Regions from separate parts of the Bacillus sp. XF8 genome, predicted to be linked through region 3. Evidence: riboswitches for the same ligand, from Rfam matches in the RefSeq annotation. Region 3 holds a riboswitch; each other region holds the start of a gene.
What was found. A riboswitch is a leader RNA that binds a small molecule or an ion and turns the genes downstream of it on or off. The one in region 3 is predicted to bind S-adenosylmethionine.
Positions count from the first base shown of each region.

Region 1 (4,939 bases), on a different contig from region 3:
ATACGGACGGGCAGATAATCCACCGCCTACTCGCAGATGAAATCCTTCCACGGTTTTTCCATCAATCTCTTTTGTAGCCGGAGTAAAGGCAGCACAGTTAATTTCAGCATTTGCTGCATTATATACGTTTGTGCTAATTGACATTTTAAACTTTCGAGGCAAATTCGAAAATTCGTCATTATGTTGGAAGAACTCATATACCTCTTTTACAATTGGTGCTGTATCAAATAATTCATCACCATCAATACCAGCGAGAGGGTTCCCAATAATATTTCTTGTAATATCACCACAAGCTCCGGCTGTTGATAATCCTACTTTTTCTAAGCGGTTAAAAATATCTGGTATTTGACCAATTTCAAGCCAATGGAATTGAATCGCCTGTCTTGTAGTAATATCAAGAACATCACGACCATAATCTTCCGCAATCGAAGCCAATACCTCCACTTGTTCATTCGTTAAAATACCAGAAGGAATATTAACGCGCATCATAAAGTACCCTGCTTCTTTTGGGCGCTGTAAATATAACCCCGCCCATTTAAAGGAATCCCACTCTTCTTTCGGAATAGAATCAAATCCATTTTCAGCATAATACGGAATCGCTTTAAAGATTTCCAATCCATCTTTTTCTAATTTCTTCTTCTCTGTAGCATTTAACTTTTCATTGTTTGCCCACACTTTTTCATAACTCATTTTTATTCCCCCTATATAAAGCTACGCTCTTGTAAGTAACCGATAATTTGTTCTGCACATTGTTCGATTGAATAAATATGTGTTTCTACCACTACTTCTGCCTCTACAGGTTTTTCATATGGCGAATCAATACCGGTAAATTGCTTAATATCGCCTTGTCTCGCTTTTTTATAAAGTCCTTTTGGATCACGTTTCTCACATTCTTCTATTGGACACTTTACAAACACTTCGATAAATTCATTTTTTTCGAGAATATCTCTTACTTGTTGGCGATCCACTCGAAATGGAGAAATAAATGCTGTTAGTACAATTGTCCCTTGATCTACAAATAACTTCGCCACTTCACCAATCCGGCGAATATTTTCTGTCCGATCACTTTCGGAAAATCCTAAATCTTTATTTAAACCATGACGAATATTATCGCCATCTAGTACATAATTCCCAATATTTTTTTCGAACAATTTTCGGGCAACCGCATTTGCTACTGTTGATTTTCCAGAAGCTGATAATCCTGTGAACCAAAGTACAAAACTGTGGTGACCACTTTTCTTTCGTCTTTCCTCTTTTGAAACAGATGCTGTATGCCAAGTTATATTTACGTCCATCCTACTCTCTCCTTATTTTGTAACGACTTCTTTTTGTAAACCACGAATTAATATTTCTACAACTTCTTTACGGCTAAATTCACTTGGTGGAATTTCTCCATTTCGCAACATTTCTCTTACTTTCGTCCCTGATAAAATAACATGCTCTTCTTTACCATGCGGACATGTTTTCGTAGAAGCCATCGCTTCACATTTTGTACAGTAAAAACTATGCTCAAAGAAGAGTGGTGTAATCCCTAACTCTTCTACTGTAAAATTCGTAAAAATCTCTTGTGCTTCGTACGTACCGTAATAATTACCTACCCCAGCATGATCACGTCCCACGATGAAGTGTGTACAGCCAAAGTTTTTTCTAACCAGCGCGTGAAATATCGCTTCACGTGGCCCCGCATAACGCATTGCTGCTGGAAAAACACTTAAAAAGACACGATCACTTGGATAATAATTTTTCAAAAGCACTTCATAACTTTCCATACGTACATCAGCCGGAATATCATCTGATTTCGTTTCACCAACGAGCGGATTTAAAAATAAGCCATCTACAATTTCCAGTGCAGACTTTTGAATATATTCATGCGCACGATGAACAGGATTTCTCGTTTGAAACCCTACCACTGTTTTCCAGCCACGTTTCGCAAATTCGGCACGTGTTTCACTTGGATCTAAATGATAAGAATCAAACTTATCATTTTCAAAACGCTTCACAAGCGTAATTGTTCCCCCAACATAAATATTTGGCCTGTCATATAACTTTTTCACACCTGGATGGACAGTATCAGCCGTTTTATAAACAAGCAATGCTTCCTTTTCCTTATCCGGTGTAAAAATATCTTCTATTTGAATAACACCATACGTGATTCCTTCTTTGACAAGACGAACCTCTTCACCAATTTGAAGTTGTTCTGCCTGCTCCTCGGTTATTGGTAGTGTAATAGGTATACTCCATACATCACCGCTTACTAAACGCATTTTTTCTATAACAGATTGATAATCTTTCTCCTTTAAAAAGCCAGTAAGTGGGCTATAACCACCTGTTGCAAGAAGCTCTAAGTCACTTAAAGAAATTTTGTCCAATTCAATTTCTTTTGCAATACCTTTTGTTTCACATGTTTCATCAACACGATTTACTAATTCATTTGTTTCATTCATCTTCCTGTACGCCTCTTTCACATATATTTAAAATCAATCATGACCTTATTGAAAATGAAGGCCACATTCCGTTTTCATCTTTCCAGCCCATCGTCCGTCTCTTGAATCTCCACCTTCTCCCACAGGCAACGTACATTTTTCACACCCTATACTTGGGTAACCGACGTCGTGCAATGGATTGTAAGGTAAACCATGCTTATATACGTAACGCCATACTTCCTTCCACGTCCAATGAATAAGTGGACAAATTTTAATAGATTTGAAGCGATGGTCTTGATTGATAAACCTTGTATGTTTCCGCGTTTCAGATTGTTCCCTTCTTAGCCCTGATATCCACGCTTTTCCATTCAATAAAGATTCTTCAAGCGGTAAAATTTTTCTTAATTTACAACAGAGGTTTGGATTATGCTCCCACAGCTTATCGCCATGCTTTTTTGCTTGCTCTTCAAGCGTAAGCGATGGTTGCTTTTCAATAATTTCGAGATCCGGAAACCTTTCGCGCACTCGTTTAATTAAATCGTATGTTTCTTGAAAATGAACGTTTGTATCTAAAAATACAACTTTCGCAGATGGATTTACTTGGTTTATAAGATGTAACAAAACCATTCCCTCTACACCAAAGCTACATGCATATACAATTTCACTCTCATAATGTTTATAGGCCCACTCTAATACTTGTAACGCTCCTTTTGTTTCATCTTCCTCAGAAAAAGAAACGAAATCCTCTTTCCACATTTCATACGTCAGCATGTTTTTCCCCCTGTAACGCAAAAAGACGGTTTTAATCTAATAAAATAGATTAAAACCGCCTCTAGTTTTTCTAGTCAGCGCTTTTTACTTTAAGCGTACTTTTTCACTTTTCTCAAGCTGAATCACTTTTCCATCTTGCACAACAATTGTAATAGAACCATATTTCATATCCGCAAGCATCGTTTGAATTTTCTCAGCTACTTCGTCAAAATGTCCACGCACTCCCACGAACAGCCCCCCTTTTTATTCATAAAAAAAATCTTTTCCATTTCGAAAAGACTGTTCGGTAATATATTTACCTTATCTTTCAAAATGGATGCCATTTTGCTGGACTTAGCACCTTGCTTCTATAAGCAGGTTGCTGAGCTTCGTAGGGCCAGTTCCCTCCGCTTCTCTTGATAAGCTTTGTATTTGTATTTTATCATAATTCTGATTTTTTTCAATCCTAGTTTTCCGATATATTTTATATTTTTTATTTTTTTAAAAGGAGTTGCTCCATTTGAACAACTCCTTTTAGCATTATACAAGCTCTTTTATACGTATGCGATCGTTCCCAATTATGTTTTCATATGTTTCTCGTTCAACAACCACTTGTGATGTTCCACCTTTTGCAAATACTACAGCCGGTCTGCGAATACGATTGTAATTATTCGCCATAGAATATCCATATGCTCCGGTACAAGAGATCGCTAACAAATCTGCTGAAGCAACTTGCGGCAGTTTTATATCCCAAATAAGCATATCCCCACTCTCACAACACTTTCCAGCAATCGAAACAACTTCTTCAGCCTCTTCTTTTCCTCGATTTGCTAACATTGCCTCATAACGCGCTCCATATAAAGCTGGTCTTAAATTATCTGTCATTCCCCCATCGACTGACACATATTTACGAATACCCGGAATATCTTTTACAGCTCCCACTGTATAAATTGTTGTTCCTGCATCCCCAACAATACTACGCCCTGGTTCAATCCATATTTCTGGAAGAGGATAATTATTTCGTGTAAATTGGTCTCTCACTGCCTCGGTTACAGCATGCACATATGTTTCAAGTGTAAGTGGTGTATCTGCTTCCGTATAGCGAATTCCAAAACCTCCGCCGACGTTTAACACTGTTACAACATAACCAGTCTGTTCTCTTATCTCTTCTAAAAAGTTATGCAATACTTCGATCGCCCGAACAAATCCTGCTGTTTCAAAAATTTGTGATCCAATATGTGAATGAATACCTAACACATTATAATTTGATTTCTCTAACGCTATTTGAATCGCCTGCATTGCCTGGCCGGTAGAAACTCCAAAACCGAATTTCGAATCATCTTGCCCTGTTGTAATATATTCATGTGTATGCGCTTCTACTCCAGGTGTAACTCGGATTAATATATTTACAATTTTTCCATACTGCTGTGCTAAGTCATGTAATATTTCCATTTCAAAGAAATTATCTACCACAAAGCAGCCAATATCTGCTTGCAGCGCCATTATAATCTCTTCTTCCGTTTTATTATTACCATGAAAATGAATGCGTGATGCAGGAAAACCAGCTTGCAAAGCAGTGTACAATTCGCCTCCAGAAACAACATCTAAAGACATATTTTCTTCACGAGCTACTCGGCACATCTCCATGCACAAGAACGCTTTACTTGCATACGCTACTTGGTAAGAGAACCCACTTTCCTGGAAAGCACGATGAAATGCGCGACATTTCTCCCGAATAGAAGCTTCATCGTATACGTAAAGTGGTG
Region 1 is NZ_JAGDQK010000002.1:189,249-194,187, reverse strand. It holds gene J4P91_RS01455 (nitrite/sulfite reductase) at 1-690, opposite strand, end outside; gene cysC (adenylyl-sulfate kinase) at 702-1,295, opposite strand; gene sat (sulfate adenylyltransferase) at 1,308-2,444, opposite strand; gene J4P91_RS01440 (phosphoadenylyl-sulfate reductase) at 2,490-3,194, opposite strand; gene J4P91_RS01435 (YezD family protein) at 3,279-3,422, opposite strand; SAM riboswitch class I at 3,492-3,599, opposite strand; gene lysA (diaminopimelate decarboxylase) at 3,714-4,939, opposite strand, start outside.
Region 1: another riboswitch for S-adenosylmethionine. It lies ahead of J4P91_RS01435 (YezD family protein); the one in region 3 lies ahead of J4P91_RS17685 (hypothetical protein).

Region 2 (4,939 bases), on a different contig from region 3:
CCACTGATTATTAGCCCTCACCAATCGGGCTTTTACGGGCAGTTTATCTCCCACCTATCTTCTTTAGAAAAGCGGAAGCGGCTCGCTCAGAATCGCAGGACGTTGGAGCACCCGACAGAGAGGCGCTTTTTGCCTCGTCCGAGGGGGCGAAACGACCGGAGATTCTAGCCACTCGAGCTGGACAATGCTTTCACCGAATTTTCAGGTGGGAGTATTACTGCCCTAGAATAGCGGGATAAATCCATTTGGTTTTTTGACATATAAGTTTTTGCTATAAAAAAGGGGACTTACACCCGTCTTCTCTCTGTTTTCACTTGGCATGGAGCTAAAAAGGCACTAGCCATTCTTATGCATGGACGGATCCTCTCTTCCACCCAAAAAATGGTTTATGTCCTTTTTTTATTGGGTTTATACAATTCATCACCTATATCTTTCCACCTTACAAAAATGTAATCATCCTGTAAGGTAATTCGATAGTTACCATTGTCCATATCTCATATAATCAAAATATAAAGTAAAGCTTTCGGGAACTGGATTGTCCCCCCTCTTCCCATTAGCGAAAAAAGAGTTAAATAACTTTATTCCCCTAACCCCTTTAAATAAAAAAGGTCTCAATCGAAAAATTGAGATCTTTTTTTATTATAATAAAATAACAGAATTTTAATATTTATAAAAATATACATTCTATTTGAATTTACTTTCTAAAAAGGGCAATTTCCTGTTATTATATTTAGGTGTTTGAAAAAATGAAGAAATGAAAACGCATTTATACTGTAAGTTCTTCATCATGTTTTAACGATTTAAATTATATTAATATAGCAATAAGAAGGGAGTCTTGTAATGGACATTTTATTAGCGCTTCTTCCTGCAATTGCATGGGGGAACATTTTATTAGTAAGCGTAAAAATGGGCGGCGGCGCATATAGCCAAACGTTAGGTATGACAATCGGTGCCTTATTCTTCGCAATAATTATGTATATATTTACTCAACCAGCTTTAACTATGACGATCTTAATTGTCGGCTTTATTTCAGGTTTATTCTGGGCTTTAGGACAAGCTAACCAATTAAAAACTGTAGAAAAACTAGGTGTTTCTACAACTGTTACTATTTCTACAGGCATGCAACTTGTTGCAACTTCTATCTTTGGCGTTATCGCTTTCCATGAGTGGACTACTACTACTACGATTATTCTGGGAACGATTGCAATCCTTTTAATTGTAGTCGGTGTTGTCTTCACTTCATTAGATGATAAAGAAAATGCACAGCCACCTGGACAATTGAAAAAAGGACTTTTAACTTTAATTGTTTCTACTTTCGGCTACCTTGTATATGTAATTATTATTCGTTGGTACAATATCGATGGTTGGTCTGCTATTCTACCACAAGCAGTCGGTATGTTTGTTGGTGCAGTTGTACTGACATCTAAACATAAACCATTTAACAAATACGCAATTCGTAACGCTTTATCTGGTCTACTTTGGGGAACAGGTAACTTATTCTTACTTCTTTCTTTACCAAAAGTTGGAGTGGCAACAAGTTTCCCACTATCACAAACTGGTATCGTTATCTCAACATTCGGTGCAATTGTCTTCTTAGGCGAAAAGAAAACAAAGCGCCAAATGGTATTTATTGCACTAGGTAGTGTTCTAATTATCGGCGGTGCTGTTCTACTTGGTATGACAAAAGCATAATTACACAAGCTATGAATCAAACCCCCGAAGCATATCTGCTTCGGGGGTTTCCTATTATTGATTATTAAAATCTCTTTATAAGACTTTTCTTTTTACAAAAATCTCTCCAAAATGTTATCGTTTTTATAACATATTCTAAGCAGGAAGGAATAAAGGATATGCCAAAGAAAAATAGAATTTTATTTATTGGTGCTGGTCGTATGGCGGAAGCAATCTTCGCCGGACTGCTCAAAACAAGTAATGAATACATCGAAGAAATTATTGTATCCAATCGAAGTAATATAGAGAAACTTAAGCAATTAGAGAAAAAATATGACATCTCAATTACAAATGATTGGAAAAAGCACATTAAAAATGCAGATACCATTGTTTTAGCGATGCCACCAGCTGCACATGAACAGTTATTAGCGGAGTTATCACCTCTCCTAACCCATCAGTTTGTTGTAACAGTTGCTGCAGGAATTGGTCCATCTTATTTAGAAGAAAAACTCCCTCAAGGTACACCTGTTGCCTGGATTATGCCAAATACAGCTGCAACAATTGGAAAGTCTATTTCTCTATATACAATGGGACGTTTCGTAAATGATGGGCATCAAGAAACACTGCAACTACTCTTAAAGGGAATTGGCACAGCACAGCTCTGCACGGAAGAAGAAGTTCATCAGCTAACCGCTGTTACTGGAAGTGCGCCTGCCTTCCTTTACCACTTTGCTGAAGGTTTAATTGAAGCAACAAAAAGCTATGGAATCGATGAAGCAACATCAAAACACCTTGTTATTCAAATGATCGCTGGCTCTGCTGCTATGCTCGAGCAAGAACAAGATCCGGCTATGCTTCGTGAACAAGTAACAACACCAGGTGGTTCAACTGCAGAAGGTTTAAAGGTTTTATATGAATATAATTTTTCAAAGATGATTCACCAAGCAATTGAATCAACAAATAAAAAAGCTAGGGGGAATTAATATGACAGTAAAAAGCTTACACGATTACACAACATTACATAATGGAGTAAAGATGCCTTGGTTTGGCTTAGGTGTTTTTAAAGTTGAAGAGGGCTCAGAAGTAATCGACTCTGTAAAAGCAGCCATAAAAAACGGATATCGTAGCATCGATACAGCTGCCATTTATAAAAATGAAGAAGGCGTTGGACAAGCAATTCGAGAATCCGGTATGCCACGTGAAGAATTATTTATCACATCAAAGGTATGGAATAGCGATCAAGGTTATGAGTCAACATTACAAGCTTTCGAAACAACATTACAAAAATTAGGCTTGGAATATTTAGATTTATACTTAGTGCATTGGCCTGTAAAAGGGAAATACACTGAAACGTGGAAAGCACTAGAAAAACTTTATAAAGATGGCCGTGTTCGTGCAATCGGTGTGAGTAATTTTCACATCCATCATCTACAAGATGTATTAGAAATCGCTGAAATTAAACCAATGATTAACCAAGTGGAATATCACCCACGCTTAACACAAGAAGAGCTTCATGCTTTCTGTAAAGAACATAACATTCAGCTTGAAGCTTGGTCACCATTAATGCAAGGGCAATTACTTGACCATCCGACATTACAAGAAATTGCTACAAAATATAACAAATCCACAGCACAAATCATTTTACGCTGGGATCTGCAAAACGAAGTTGTAACTATTCCTAAATCCATTAAAGAACACCGCATTATCGAAAATGCAAACATCTTTGATTTTGAATTAAGCGCTGAAGATATGAAAGCCATTCAGTCATTAAATGAAAATCACCGTGTTGGTCCAGACCCTGATAATTTCGATTTTTAAAATGAGAGTCACTGTGTAATTGCACAGTGACCTTTCTTTTTGTATCACCACTTAAAAAACTGAAAATTTAAATTATATTTTGTTTCATTGACAGTTCATTCTCCCAGGTGTAATATTTTGAATAATCAAAGAAACAAAAAATAATACGACTTATTTGTTTACTCATTGTATCAAGAGAGGTGGAGGGACTGGCCCTTTGAAACCTCGGCAACAGGTTCACTTTGAATACTGTGCCACTTCCTGCAAGCTTTACGCTTGAAAGATAGAATGAGGGACTTCGTTTATATACAGGTACATGTCTTATAAACAAAATTCCCTCTTTCTCGATAAGAAAAGAGGGATTTTTTCTTTCCCTCATAAATTGTTCAACACTCATTTTTTGAAAATAACTAAACAATTTAGGGAGGAATTCAAAATGAAAAAGAAATTTGTACCCACTGTAGCATCAGTTTTAGGAGCAAGTATTTTATTAACAGGGTGCGGTAGCTATAAAGATGATGCAAGCGGAGCGAAAGCAAAAGATAAAGCTCCTGATAAACAAGTATTGAACTTAGCTACTGGCACAGAAATCCGTACAATGGACACTGCTCGTGCTACAGATACTGACTCTGGCCAAGTAATGAGAAACGTATTTGAAGGCCTATATAATCTTGGTGAGGGAAATAAGCCTGTTCCTGGTGTTGCAAAGTCTCATGAGGTAAGTCCCGATAAAACAAAATATACATTCCATTTACGAGATTCAAAATGGTCAAACGGTACTCCCGTTACAGCAAAAGATTTTGTCTTTGCTTGGCAACGTGCAGTTGACCCAGCGACCGCTTCTGAATACGCATTTCTATTCTTTGATATAAAAAATGCGAAAAAGATCAATAATAAAGAACTTCCAGCTGATCAGCTTGGGGTAAAAGCAATCGATGACCACACTTTTGAAGTAGAATTAGAGCGCCCTGTTCCCTACTTTATTAGCTTAACGGCGTTCCCAACATTCTTACCAATTAATGAAGAGTTCTTCAAATCTCAAGGGGATAAATATGCATTAGAAGATAATACAATTATATATAATGGGGCCTTTACATTAAGTGATTGGAAACATGAACAAAGCTTTAAATTTAAGAAGAATCCTGACTATTGGGATAAGGATACTGTGAAAATTGAAGAAATTAACTTTAATATCGTTAAAGATCATTCAACGGCAGTTAATTTATATGAATCCAAACAAATTGATCGTCTTACTTTAACATCTGATCTTGTTGATAAATATCGCAAAGATAGTAACTTTAAAGAACGTCCGGATGTTGGGGTACAATTCGTACGTATGAACCAAAAAAATAAAACATTACAAAATGTAAATGTCCGCCAAGCTATTGATAAATCAATAGATAAAAAAGCATTTGTAAATGTTCTTTTAAATGACGGTTCTCTCCCAGCATATTCTTTAATTCCAAAGAAC
Region 2 is NZ_JAGDQK010000033.1:25,089-30,027, reverse strand. It holds gene J4P91_RS19305 (GRP family sugar transporter) at 841-1,692, shown strand; gene proC (pyrroline-5-carboxylate reductase) at 1,851-2,654, shown strand; gene J4P91_RS19295 (aldo/keto reductase) at 2,656-3,489, shown strand; SAM riboswitch class I at 3,654-3,758, shown strand; gene J4P91_RS19290 (peptide ABC transporter substrate-binding protein) at 3,905-4,939, shown strand, end outside.
Region 2: another riboswitch for S-adenosylmethionine. It lies ahead of J4P91_RS19290 (peptide ABC transporter substrate-binding protein); the one in region 3 lies ahead of J4P91_RS17685 (hypothetical protein).

Region 3 (4,939 bases):
TCTATTTTTCATAAAAATGCTCCTTTTTCTTCTTTATCACCCTTCTTTCGTTTACTTATTTTATGATTTTTTCCGTATAGCTCCAACCCATATATGATTTTATATTTTCACTCTTCTCCATCTTCATTAACTTTTTTACACCCTATCTAAATAAAAAAATGACTAAACAACTAAAAAACTTCCTATATATCGTTTGTCAGAAGTAGAGTGTTCTTAGAAGAAAAATGAAATAATATTATTATTTCTACACAATCTCAACAAAAACGAAAAGGCCTCTTATTTTCCTCCACTTATCTGAAAACGATATAACTTAGTTTTATACTAGCTTTTTTACATAATAACTATGGCAGTAATTCATTGTTTTCTATACATCTTATTACATCTCCCCATTCCTCATAGGAAAGATTTAATCTTCTATATGTAAATAACGTCGTACAAACAGTTTCAATTATCGCTGGATTATTTCGCAAAAAATCCCACCTTAACACTCTCGGTACATCATACTTTTTGTACTCTTTGCTTTCCTTGATGATCCCATCAACTTCTCGTTCACAAATTCCCCTTACTAAATAATCTGCTCTTAATTCTTGGTATACCTTTTTAAACGATTCATTATGATGTTTCAATTGAAGTAAACAAACGATATACGTACGAAACAAATCATCATTCCGATTACAGCATCTCAATATATTTTCTACTTCACTCATAATTTTTTAGCCTTTTCTTGTATTTCTAAAAGCCACTTTTCACGTTTTGTTTCCTTACTTGTTTTTACAGACTGAAAGGCAGAACGTTTTATTTGGCGTATACCACAAAATCCTAAAATACCCTTTTTCATAATCACCCAATCTGCAGAGCGATATAAGAGTGCCACGTACCATAACGGTGAATCTAAAGTATTAATAACCCATGCCGTTTTCCCTATAAGCAATCCTTTCGGCATTACACCTTCATATCTATATGCAAACCCCGCAGCAAAAACACAATCGATAAAACCTTTTAAAATGGCAGGCATTCCCCACCACCAAATTGGATAAATAAAAATTAAAAAATCTGCTTCCTTGATTAATGTTCTGTATTTCTCTGTCTCTTCTTCATACGCTAAATCACGTCTTCTCTTATCCTCATTAAAAACAAGTACTGGGTTAAATTGTTCCTTATGTAAATCAAGTAATATAACCGAATGATTTGTTTCTTGAAGTCCTCTTTGCACATGTTCTAAAATGGATGCATTGAAACTAGATGGATTAGGATGTGCATATATGATGAGTATGTTCACCTTTTAACAACCCCTTTCCTTAAATTCCCTTTTGACTTCCGAAAGGTTGCGTGATATTCTAATACATGTCAAGTGGCAAGCCCATTTGACAAACCAACTGACACCTACTCGGCGAAGGTGTCTCTTTTCGTTTCTAGCCGAATGAAATGCCTCTTTCAGGGCATATTCAACTTTTGACACTACACACTCAACACCATTCCCTTGTATCAGGCTGCTTCTGCAGTCTTTTACTCTACATACATTTTAAATTTTCAGATATATTATAACATAAAAAAGAGAGACTAAACTAGCTCCCTTTTCTCGCCTTATAATATACCCCTTTTTCAGCATAGTGGTATTCATCATTAGCTAAAGTAATTTTCCCATCCAGTTTCAGTTCGTCTAATAACCTTGATAAATAAAATTGGTGTAACATTTTTTTCGTGAATTTTCCTTCATGATGCGAAACGATATGTTCTTGAATATCTAATAATGATATGGGTTTATCTTGCTCTATCATATATTCATATACTGCATTACGCAGCTTTACGTATTTTTCAAGTGTCACAGTACAATTGCAACCCCTTTCTTCTTATTCTGTTGTTTTTAGAATCGGTTTTTTTACAATAAAAAAACCTCTTCGATAAGAAGAAGTTACATATATCTTCGTCTTATCTCCCAGAACAAATATGTTCTGCTGGAATTAGCACCTGCATCGCGGTTGCTGGGTTTCATCGGGCCAGTCCCTCCACCTCTCTGGATAAGAAAATATTCACTTTATATCTTACTATAGCTACTTCTATTGTAATTGTCAAACAATATAAAATAACCGCAATGAGTAATATTTTCTTTTCTAACGCCCATACTAAAATTGTATGTAGAAAAGGAGGAAAATATGATGAATAAAAATGCTCGTGGATATGTTCAAGATTCTTATCATTCTTTGCATGAAGCAAAACAATCTTTAGAAAATGCATTGCAAACAGTCGAAAAAAGCGGTAATCGAGAACGAATCGAAAAATCTCTCCAGGCTGTAGAACATGCTTTACAAACATGTGATCATACGGTTCATATTTTAGAACAAAAATAGATACTTCCCATCTCTTTACTGGATGGGAAGTATCTCAAATGGCATACTACAACAGTATTGCCGTTACAATTAAAAAATATACAGAATTAACGATTTCTAAAACCCCAACTTTTAATATAGATATCTTTTTACCATACAAGACGATTGCACGAACTAGGCTTGGTATAAACACAAGGGAAAGCCATGGATTTACCACTAAAGAGGCAATGATTAAGAGAATATGATAGCCCCATGAAACATAACGGTAAGTAGGGTTATTCTTTTCACGTATCATTGTTTTCACATAAAATGTACTGCCTAAAAAGTATAGAAAAGAAATACCTGCAATTCCAAAAGCTATTTCATCAACTGTTTTCATCGAAAAATAATAACTAATCAAACCACCTATGCAAAAAATGAGTATTGCACAAATATCATTTACTAAAGCTCGCTCCTTTTTTTGACGGGCGAAATATATATTCACCATAAAGAGCGGAATCATAATAGCTGCGAAGAAAAGAATTCTCCATTCGTATAGTAAAGATAGTATCCCGAAAACACATGCAATCATAAAATAAGTAATTGCGGAATGTAAAAATTCTTTCTTTCGTGTTTGCTTCATGTACATTAAAAATGGATACGTTGCTAAATAGATACATAACCAAGCGATAAAGAGCGGAATATGATATAAAGTAGATTTACCAAGTAGAACACTAAGTATAAATGGAATCAGCAGCATCCCCCATGCACCGTGCTGCTTTGGAACAACTAGCTTCATGAATATGGCATCTCCTCTTTGAAATTTTTTCTCATTTACTATTATATAAAAAATCTCATATAAAAATCGAAACATATTAAATCAATTTCTTGACACTTTCCATATTATAATCTGTATAAAAAATGCTCCTCACCAATGGTAAGAAGCATGAAAGAGGCAAACGAATATGTAAGTCGCGACCCTACTTTATATTCTTATGCTTTGCAATATTTGCTTATGCTTTGTTTGCTTGAGATACTAACTCTTTATCCCCATCTAAAATTCCGTATTTCTTTTTAAACCTCGTAATGATTCTAATCCAGGATGAACTAAATAAAACAAGAAAGATTACATTTGAAAGTGCATGAGCTAAATCAAAGTAAAAACTTGCAGCGTAGTATGCAATAAAGTCTTTCCATGTTAATCCTTCTAAAAAGCCAAGTATCCCCCACAAATTCATAATCCAGCCAAAAACAAAGCCTGCTATGAATCCATAAATAACCCTACCCCATAACTTTCTCATTATAAATGTATTTCTCAGTAAACCAGCTATAAAACCTATCATACCCCACGAAAACATTTGCCAAGGTGTCCAAGGCCCTTGTCCTAAAAATATATTAGATACAAGTGCTGCCGTTGCCCCAATTATAAAGCCTGTCTCACTTCCAAAAACAATTGCAGATACAATAATAACAAAGGAAGTTGGTTGTACACTTGGCATAATTGAAAATGGTACACGACTAACTGCTGCTATTGCTGCTAAAACAGCTACAATGACTATTTCACGTGAAACAAATGTTTTCCTCTCAAATCGTATGTAAAAAGGTAACATAATAATACATAATAGAAATAAACTATACCAAATATAATATTCATCTGTTACAAAAGAAGTAAACAAAAGTGTACTTATTACAATAATGAAAATAAGCGTTATGATAGCAAAATATCGTTTGGACACGCTTTGTACACATCCTCCCACGTTAATGCATAAGGTAATTGCTTGCGAATAAAACGATTAATAGATGTTGTATAAAAGAAATTATCACTAAAGAATTTCTTTGGCATATCATCCATAATTACTTTCCCATCAAATAACATCATACAATGATCCACATATTTAGCTGCAAATTCAATATCATGTGTTGCCATCACAATTGTTGTTCCTTCCTTTTGTAACTCTTGAAACAGCCCACCTAATCTTTCTTTTTTCTCTGGATCCAAGCCTTTTGTCGGTTCGTCTAGTAATAATAGACTTGGCTTCGATAACAAGGCTGTGCACAGTGCAATTAACTGTTGTTCTCCCCCGCTACAATCATGCGGGTGACGATCGCGAATAGCATGAAGCCAAAATCGTTTTAACATATCTTCTGCAATTTCTTTCCCTTTAACACCATATAATTCATTTGCTCTTTCAAAAACTTCATCCCACACCGTCTCAAATGTAAAATGATAATACGGATGTTGTGATACAAATCCGATTTTTTTAAATCGTTCCTTTGAATTACTTTTATGAATCTCCGTTCCGTCCAACCGTACTTTTCCTCTTCTAGGTTTATTTAATCCTGCTAAGATCGTTAAAAGTGTTGATTTTCCAGTACCATTTTTCCCAACAAGCGCAGTCCACTTCCCTTGTTCAATTGATAAGGTTAAGTCCCGTAAAATAAAAGGGCTATTTTTTTCATATTGAAATGATATATGTTTTGCTTGTAAAATCACTTCTTTTTTTTCTGTTTGCGATATAACTGGCACTTCATGTTCGATAGATACGTTGGAATGAATTTGTGTTTGTGCTTCCCTTACTGTAAAGGGTATTTGCTCTACATTCCATTCTAAAAACAACCTTGGAATTTGAGGG
Region 3 is NZ_JAGDQK010000028.1:53,197-58,135, forward strand. It holds gene J4P91_RS17675 (group-specific protein) at 342-707, opposite strand; gene J4P91_RS17680 (NAD(P)H-dependent oxidoreductase) at 704-1,279, opposite strand; gene J4P91_RS17685 (hypothetical protein) at 1,566-1,826, opposite strand; SAM riboswitch class I at 1,927-2,025, opposite strand; gene J4P91_RS17690 (hypothetical protein) at 2,157-2,348, shown strand; gene J4P91_RS17695 (YwiC-like family protein) at 2,395-3,105, opposite strand; gene J4P91_RS17700 (ECF transporter S component) at 3,320-4,042, opposite strand; gene J4P91_RS17705 (ABC transporter ATP-binding protein) at 4,015-4,939, opposite strand, start outside.

Region 4 (4,939 bases), on a different contig from region 3:
TGCAAAAAATGATCCATTTGGTGCGACAACATCCCAGCCGATCGAACGGCAAGCTGTAATGAGTACATTTCTCCGTGCTTCATAGCGTTCAACCAATTCATTTACACAAGATTGTGAACTTAATAGTGCCTCGCGAGCCGCCTCTTGCACAGCACCAAAAATGCTTACATACATATGATCTTGTAGTAAATTGATCGTTTCAATTACACTTTCGTTACCGACAGCAAAGGCGATGCGCCAACCAGCCATATTAAATGTTTTTGATAGTGTATAAATTTCAATACCAACATCTTTGGCACCGTTTGCTTGTAAGAAGCTAGTTGGTTTGTTACCATCAAAGCCAATTGCTCCATAGGCAAAGTCGTGAACCACTAAAATATCGTTTTCATTTGCAAATGTAATTGTTTCTTCAAAGAACTCTTTTGATGCGACAGCACCAGTTGGATTGTTAGGATAATTTAAAAACATCAATTTTGCTTGTTTGGCAATAGAATCATTGATTTTATTGTAATCTGGTAAAAAATTATTTTCTGCTAACAATGGCATCGTCTCAAATTGTGCTTTTGCTAAAGCGACACCTGATAAATAGTCAGGATATCCTGGGTCAGGTACAAGAATTGTATCACCAGGGTTTGTAAAACAAAGCGGTAATTCAACCAGCCCTGCTTTACCACCAAATAAAATAGCAACTTCTGTTTTAGGGTTTACGTTGACTCCGTATTCACGTTCATAGAACGTCGCAACGGCTTTTTTTAAGCTTTCATGTCCGCGAAATGGCGGATATTTATGGTGAACTGCTTTTTCTGCTGCACGTTGTAAAGCTGTTACGATATGCGGCGGTGTTGGTTGATCTGGGTTGCCTTGTCCTAGATTGATAACATCGTGACCTGCTTCAACTACTTTGTTAACTTTTGCAACAAGTGAAGCGAAAAACTGTGTTGGTAATGATGTTACAATCTCGGAAGGTTGAAAATGTTTCATACTTTCCACCTCTTTTGAAAGTTGTTACAATTCTAGTGACAAATAATATAACCTTTCCAAGTTTTTGTAAAGAAAAAAATAATTGAAAATGGGGCGGATAAAATGAGAGTCGCATGTATTCAAATGGATATTGCTTTTGGTGATGTGAACACAAATATTGAAAATGCAAAGAAAAAAATAGGAGAAGCGATGCAAGGAAAGCCGGACGTTATCGTATTACCAGAACTTTGGACGACTGGTTATGACCTAGAAAGACTGCCGGAAATTGCAGACGGGGAGGGGATTCAAACAAAGCAGCTTCTTTCAGAATGGGCACAGCAATATGGTGTGAATATTGTTGGTGGTTCTATTGCGAAGCAAACAAAGCATGGTGTTACGAATACGATGTATACAGTGAATCGTGAGGGGAAACTGCAAAATGAGTATAGTAAAGTTCATTTATTCCAGTTGATGAATGAACATAACTATTTAATAGCAGGTGATGAAACAGGAGAATTTACATTGGATGGTGTGCAGTGCGGTGGTGTGATTTGTTACGATATTCGTTTTCCAGAATGGATGCGTGTTCATACTGTAAGAGGGGTAAATGTATTATTCGTTGTAGCAGAGTGGCCGCTTGTTCGCTTAGCTCATTGGCGTTTACTTCTTCAAGCGAGAGCGGTTGAAAATCAATGTTATGTGGTTGCATGTAATAGAGCAGGAGAGGATCCAAATAATGTGTTTGCTGGACACTCTCTTATTGTTGATCCATGGGGAGAAATTGTAGCAGAAGCAGGAGAAGAAGAATCGATTTTACATGGGAAGCTAAACTTAGAAAAAATTAAGGAAGTACGTAAGGGAATTCCTGTTTTTGCTGATCGACGTCCAGAATTGTATAAATAAAAATGTTGACAAGTGATTTTTATTCTTGTTATAGTCTGTAGCAGAAAGTTAAAAATTCAAATAAATTTTATAACTCTTATCAAGAGCAGGTGGAGGGATTTGGCCCGATGAAACCCAGCAACCGACCGTAATACCATTGTGAGATGGGGCGCTTATGCGCCAAAAAGGCACGGTGCTAATTCCAGCAGAAAGGATAGCTTTCTGACAGATAAGAGGGGAGAAGCTAAACTTCAAACCTCTTTCTTCATGGAAAGAGGTTTTTCTTATGATGAAAAACCTCTGAATTAAAAAAGGGGGATAAGAAAATGGGATATCGTTCATTAACAGAAGAAACAGCAGTTCAGTATGTAAAAGAGCATGGATATTTTGAGGAAAATGCAAAGGTAACTTGTTATGAAATAGGAGATGGAAATTTAAATTATGTATTCCAGCTTCATGATGGGGAACGCGGTATCATTGTAAAACAAGCTCTTCCATATGCAAAAGTCGTTGGAGAAAGCTGGCCACTTTCGTTAAGAAGAGCCACCATTGAAAGTCAAGCATTGCAAGTTTTTGCAAAATATGTCCCAGAATATGTTCCGAAAGTATATGGTCATGATGAAGAATTAGCTGTGACAGTAATGGAAGATTTATCAGCTCTTACAATTACTCGTAAAGGATTGATTGAAGGGGAAGACTATCCGCTTTTATCTAGGCATATTGGCCGCTTTTTAGCATACGTTCTTTTTTATACTTCAGATTTTGGTCTATTAGCAGAAGAGAAAAGGGTGTTAGATGGAAAGTTTGTCAATCCTGATCTTTGCAAAATTACAGAAGATCTTGTGTTTACAGATCCGTTTGGAAATTATGATACAAACGATTATGAGAAAGAATTGCAGCCTGTATTAGACGAACTTTGGTGTGATAAGAAATTGAAGTTACAGGTAGCGCAGTATAAATATAAATTTTTAACGAGAAAAGAAGCATTAATTCATGGAGATTTACATACAGGTAGTATTTTTTCATCATCTTCGGAAACGAAGGTAATTGATCCGGAATTTGCAACATATGGTCCATTAGGATTTGATCTAGGTCAATTCATAGCAAATCTATTATTAAATGCGTTATCAAGAGAAGAAGAGAAACGAAATATCTTATTCTATCATATTGAAAAAACATGGAATAGTTTCGTCGAAGTATTTACAAAGTTATGGTTACTAGAAGGCGTAGAAGCATATACGAAAGAGAAACAATGGTTAGCACTTGTACTGCAAAATATTTTTAGTGATGCAGTTGGTTTTACTGGTTGCGAGATCATTCGTCGAACAATTGGATTGGCACATGTGGCAGATCTAGATGGAATTAAGGATGAGAATCGAAGAATTCAAGCTAAAAAACATGCATTATATTTAGGGCGAGAATTATTGTTACATAAAACGATAAGTGCGGATATCCGCTTATTCCAAACATTATTTCAATATATTGTATCAGGGGAGGTAAAAGCATGAGTACGATAGTTGCCGTTCCGCGCTCCATAAGCTGGAAGGGAGATTCTATTGCGTTATTAAATCAAACGAGATTACCGCATGTTGTAGAATATAAAACATTAACAACTATTGAAGATGTGTGGAAAAGTATTGTGATGTTAGAAGTGCGCGGAGCACCTGCAATTGGTATTACGGCGGCTTTTGGTTTAGCACTTGCAGCAAAAAAATATAGTGTTACGAATATCACTGACTTTGAAAAAAATTTTAAAAGAGATTGTAATTATTTAGCAACCTCACGTCCGACAGCTGTTAATTTATTTTGGGCAATTGATCGTATGAGTATCGCTATTAAGAAAGCAACAACAATTAAAGAAGCAAGAAAAATACTAGAGGAAGAGGCGCTCAAAATTCAGCAGGAAGATGAAAATGTATGCCGTAGTATTGGGGAGCATGCTTTAACTAAGTTTAAAGATGGTGACCGTGTTTTGACGATTTGTAATGCTGGAAGTATAGCTACTGCCCGTTACGGAACAGCACTAGCCCCATTTTATATTGGAAAAGAGCGTGGGCTGAATTTACACGCTTATGCATGTGAAACAAGACCTGTTTTGCAAGGAGCACGTCTTACTGCATGGGAATTGCAACAAGCTGGTATTGATGTAACGCTCATTACAGACAATATGGCAGCCCAAGCGATTCGAACAAAAAATATTGCTGCTATCATTGTAGGAGCAGATCGAATTGTTGCAAATGGTGATACAGCAAATAAAATAGGAACTTTAAATTTAGCTATACTAGCAAAATATTTTCATATTCCTTTCTATGTTGCGGCTCCGCTTTCTACATTTGATATTACGAAGAAAACAGGAGCTGAAATTGTGATTGAAGAACGCGATGAAGCTGAAGTTACAAAGGTTTTTGGGAAACGAATTGCTCCAGAGGGCGTTGGTGTATATAATCCTGCATTTGATGTAACTCCTTATAGTCTTATTACTGGAATTATTACTGAAAAGGGAATTTTACAAGGGGATTATGCTGTAGAGATTGCTTCATTATTTGAAAAAACAAGCTAATGTGTAGTAGCTTGTTTTTTTACTGCCCGATTTCCTTTCTTTTGCTTATTTATTTAAAAGAAAGGAGGGGAAATAGATGGAGGAATGGATATCTATGATCGGTAATGTTGGGTTTCCAATTGTTGTAACGCTATATTTATTGCATCGTATTGAAAGTAAATTAGATGGTGTAATTGTTGCGATAGAGAAATTACCACAACAGATGACAAGATATGAAGCTCCGCATGAAACGAAGTGAAGAAAAAGGCTTATGCGCCCTAGGGCATAAGCCTTTTTCATAATTAAGAACAGCTACTGTGCTGTATAGCCTCCATCAATGACAACAGCCTGACCAGTTATTCCTTTTGTTTTTTCACTTGCTAAAAATAAAGCATAGTCAGCAATTTCCTCTACAGCTAGCAATCGTTTTTGTGGTACGAGTGGATAAATAACATCTTCTAATACACGCTCTAGTGGAACATTTCTTGTTGTTGCTAAATCTTGGAGTTGGTTTCGAACAAGCGGTGTATCAACATAGCCGGGGCAGAGCGCATTTAC
Region 4 is NZ_JAGDQK010000004.1:67,885-72,823, reverse strand. It holds gene J4P91_RS04565 (pyridoxal phosphate-dependent aminotransferase) at 1-981, opposite strand, end outside; partial or broken gene J4P91_RS04560 (carbon-nitrogen family hydrolase) at 996-1,863, shown strand; SAM riboswitch class I at 1,937-2,078, shown strand; gene mtnK (S-methyl-5-thioribose kinase) at 2,169-3,350, shown strand; gene mtnA (S-methyl-5-thioribose-1-phosphate isomerase) at 3,347-4,402, shown strand; gene J4P91_RS04545 (YvrJ family protein) at 4,479-4,640, shown strand; gene J4P91_RS04540 (3-hydroxybutyrate dehydrogenase) at 4,694-4,939, opposite strand, start outside.
Region 4: another riboswitch for S-adenosylmethionine. It lies ahead of mtnK (S-methyl-5-thioribose kinase); the one in region 3 lies ahead of J4P91_RS17685 (hypothetical protein).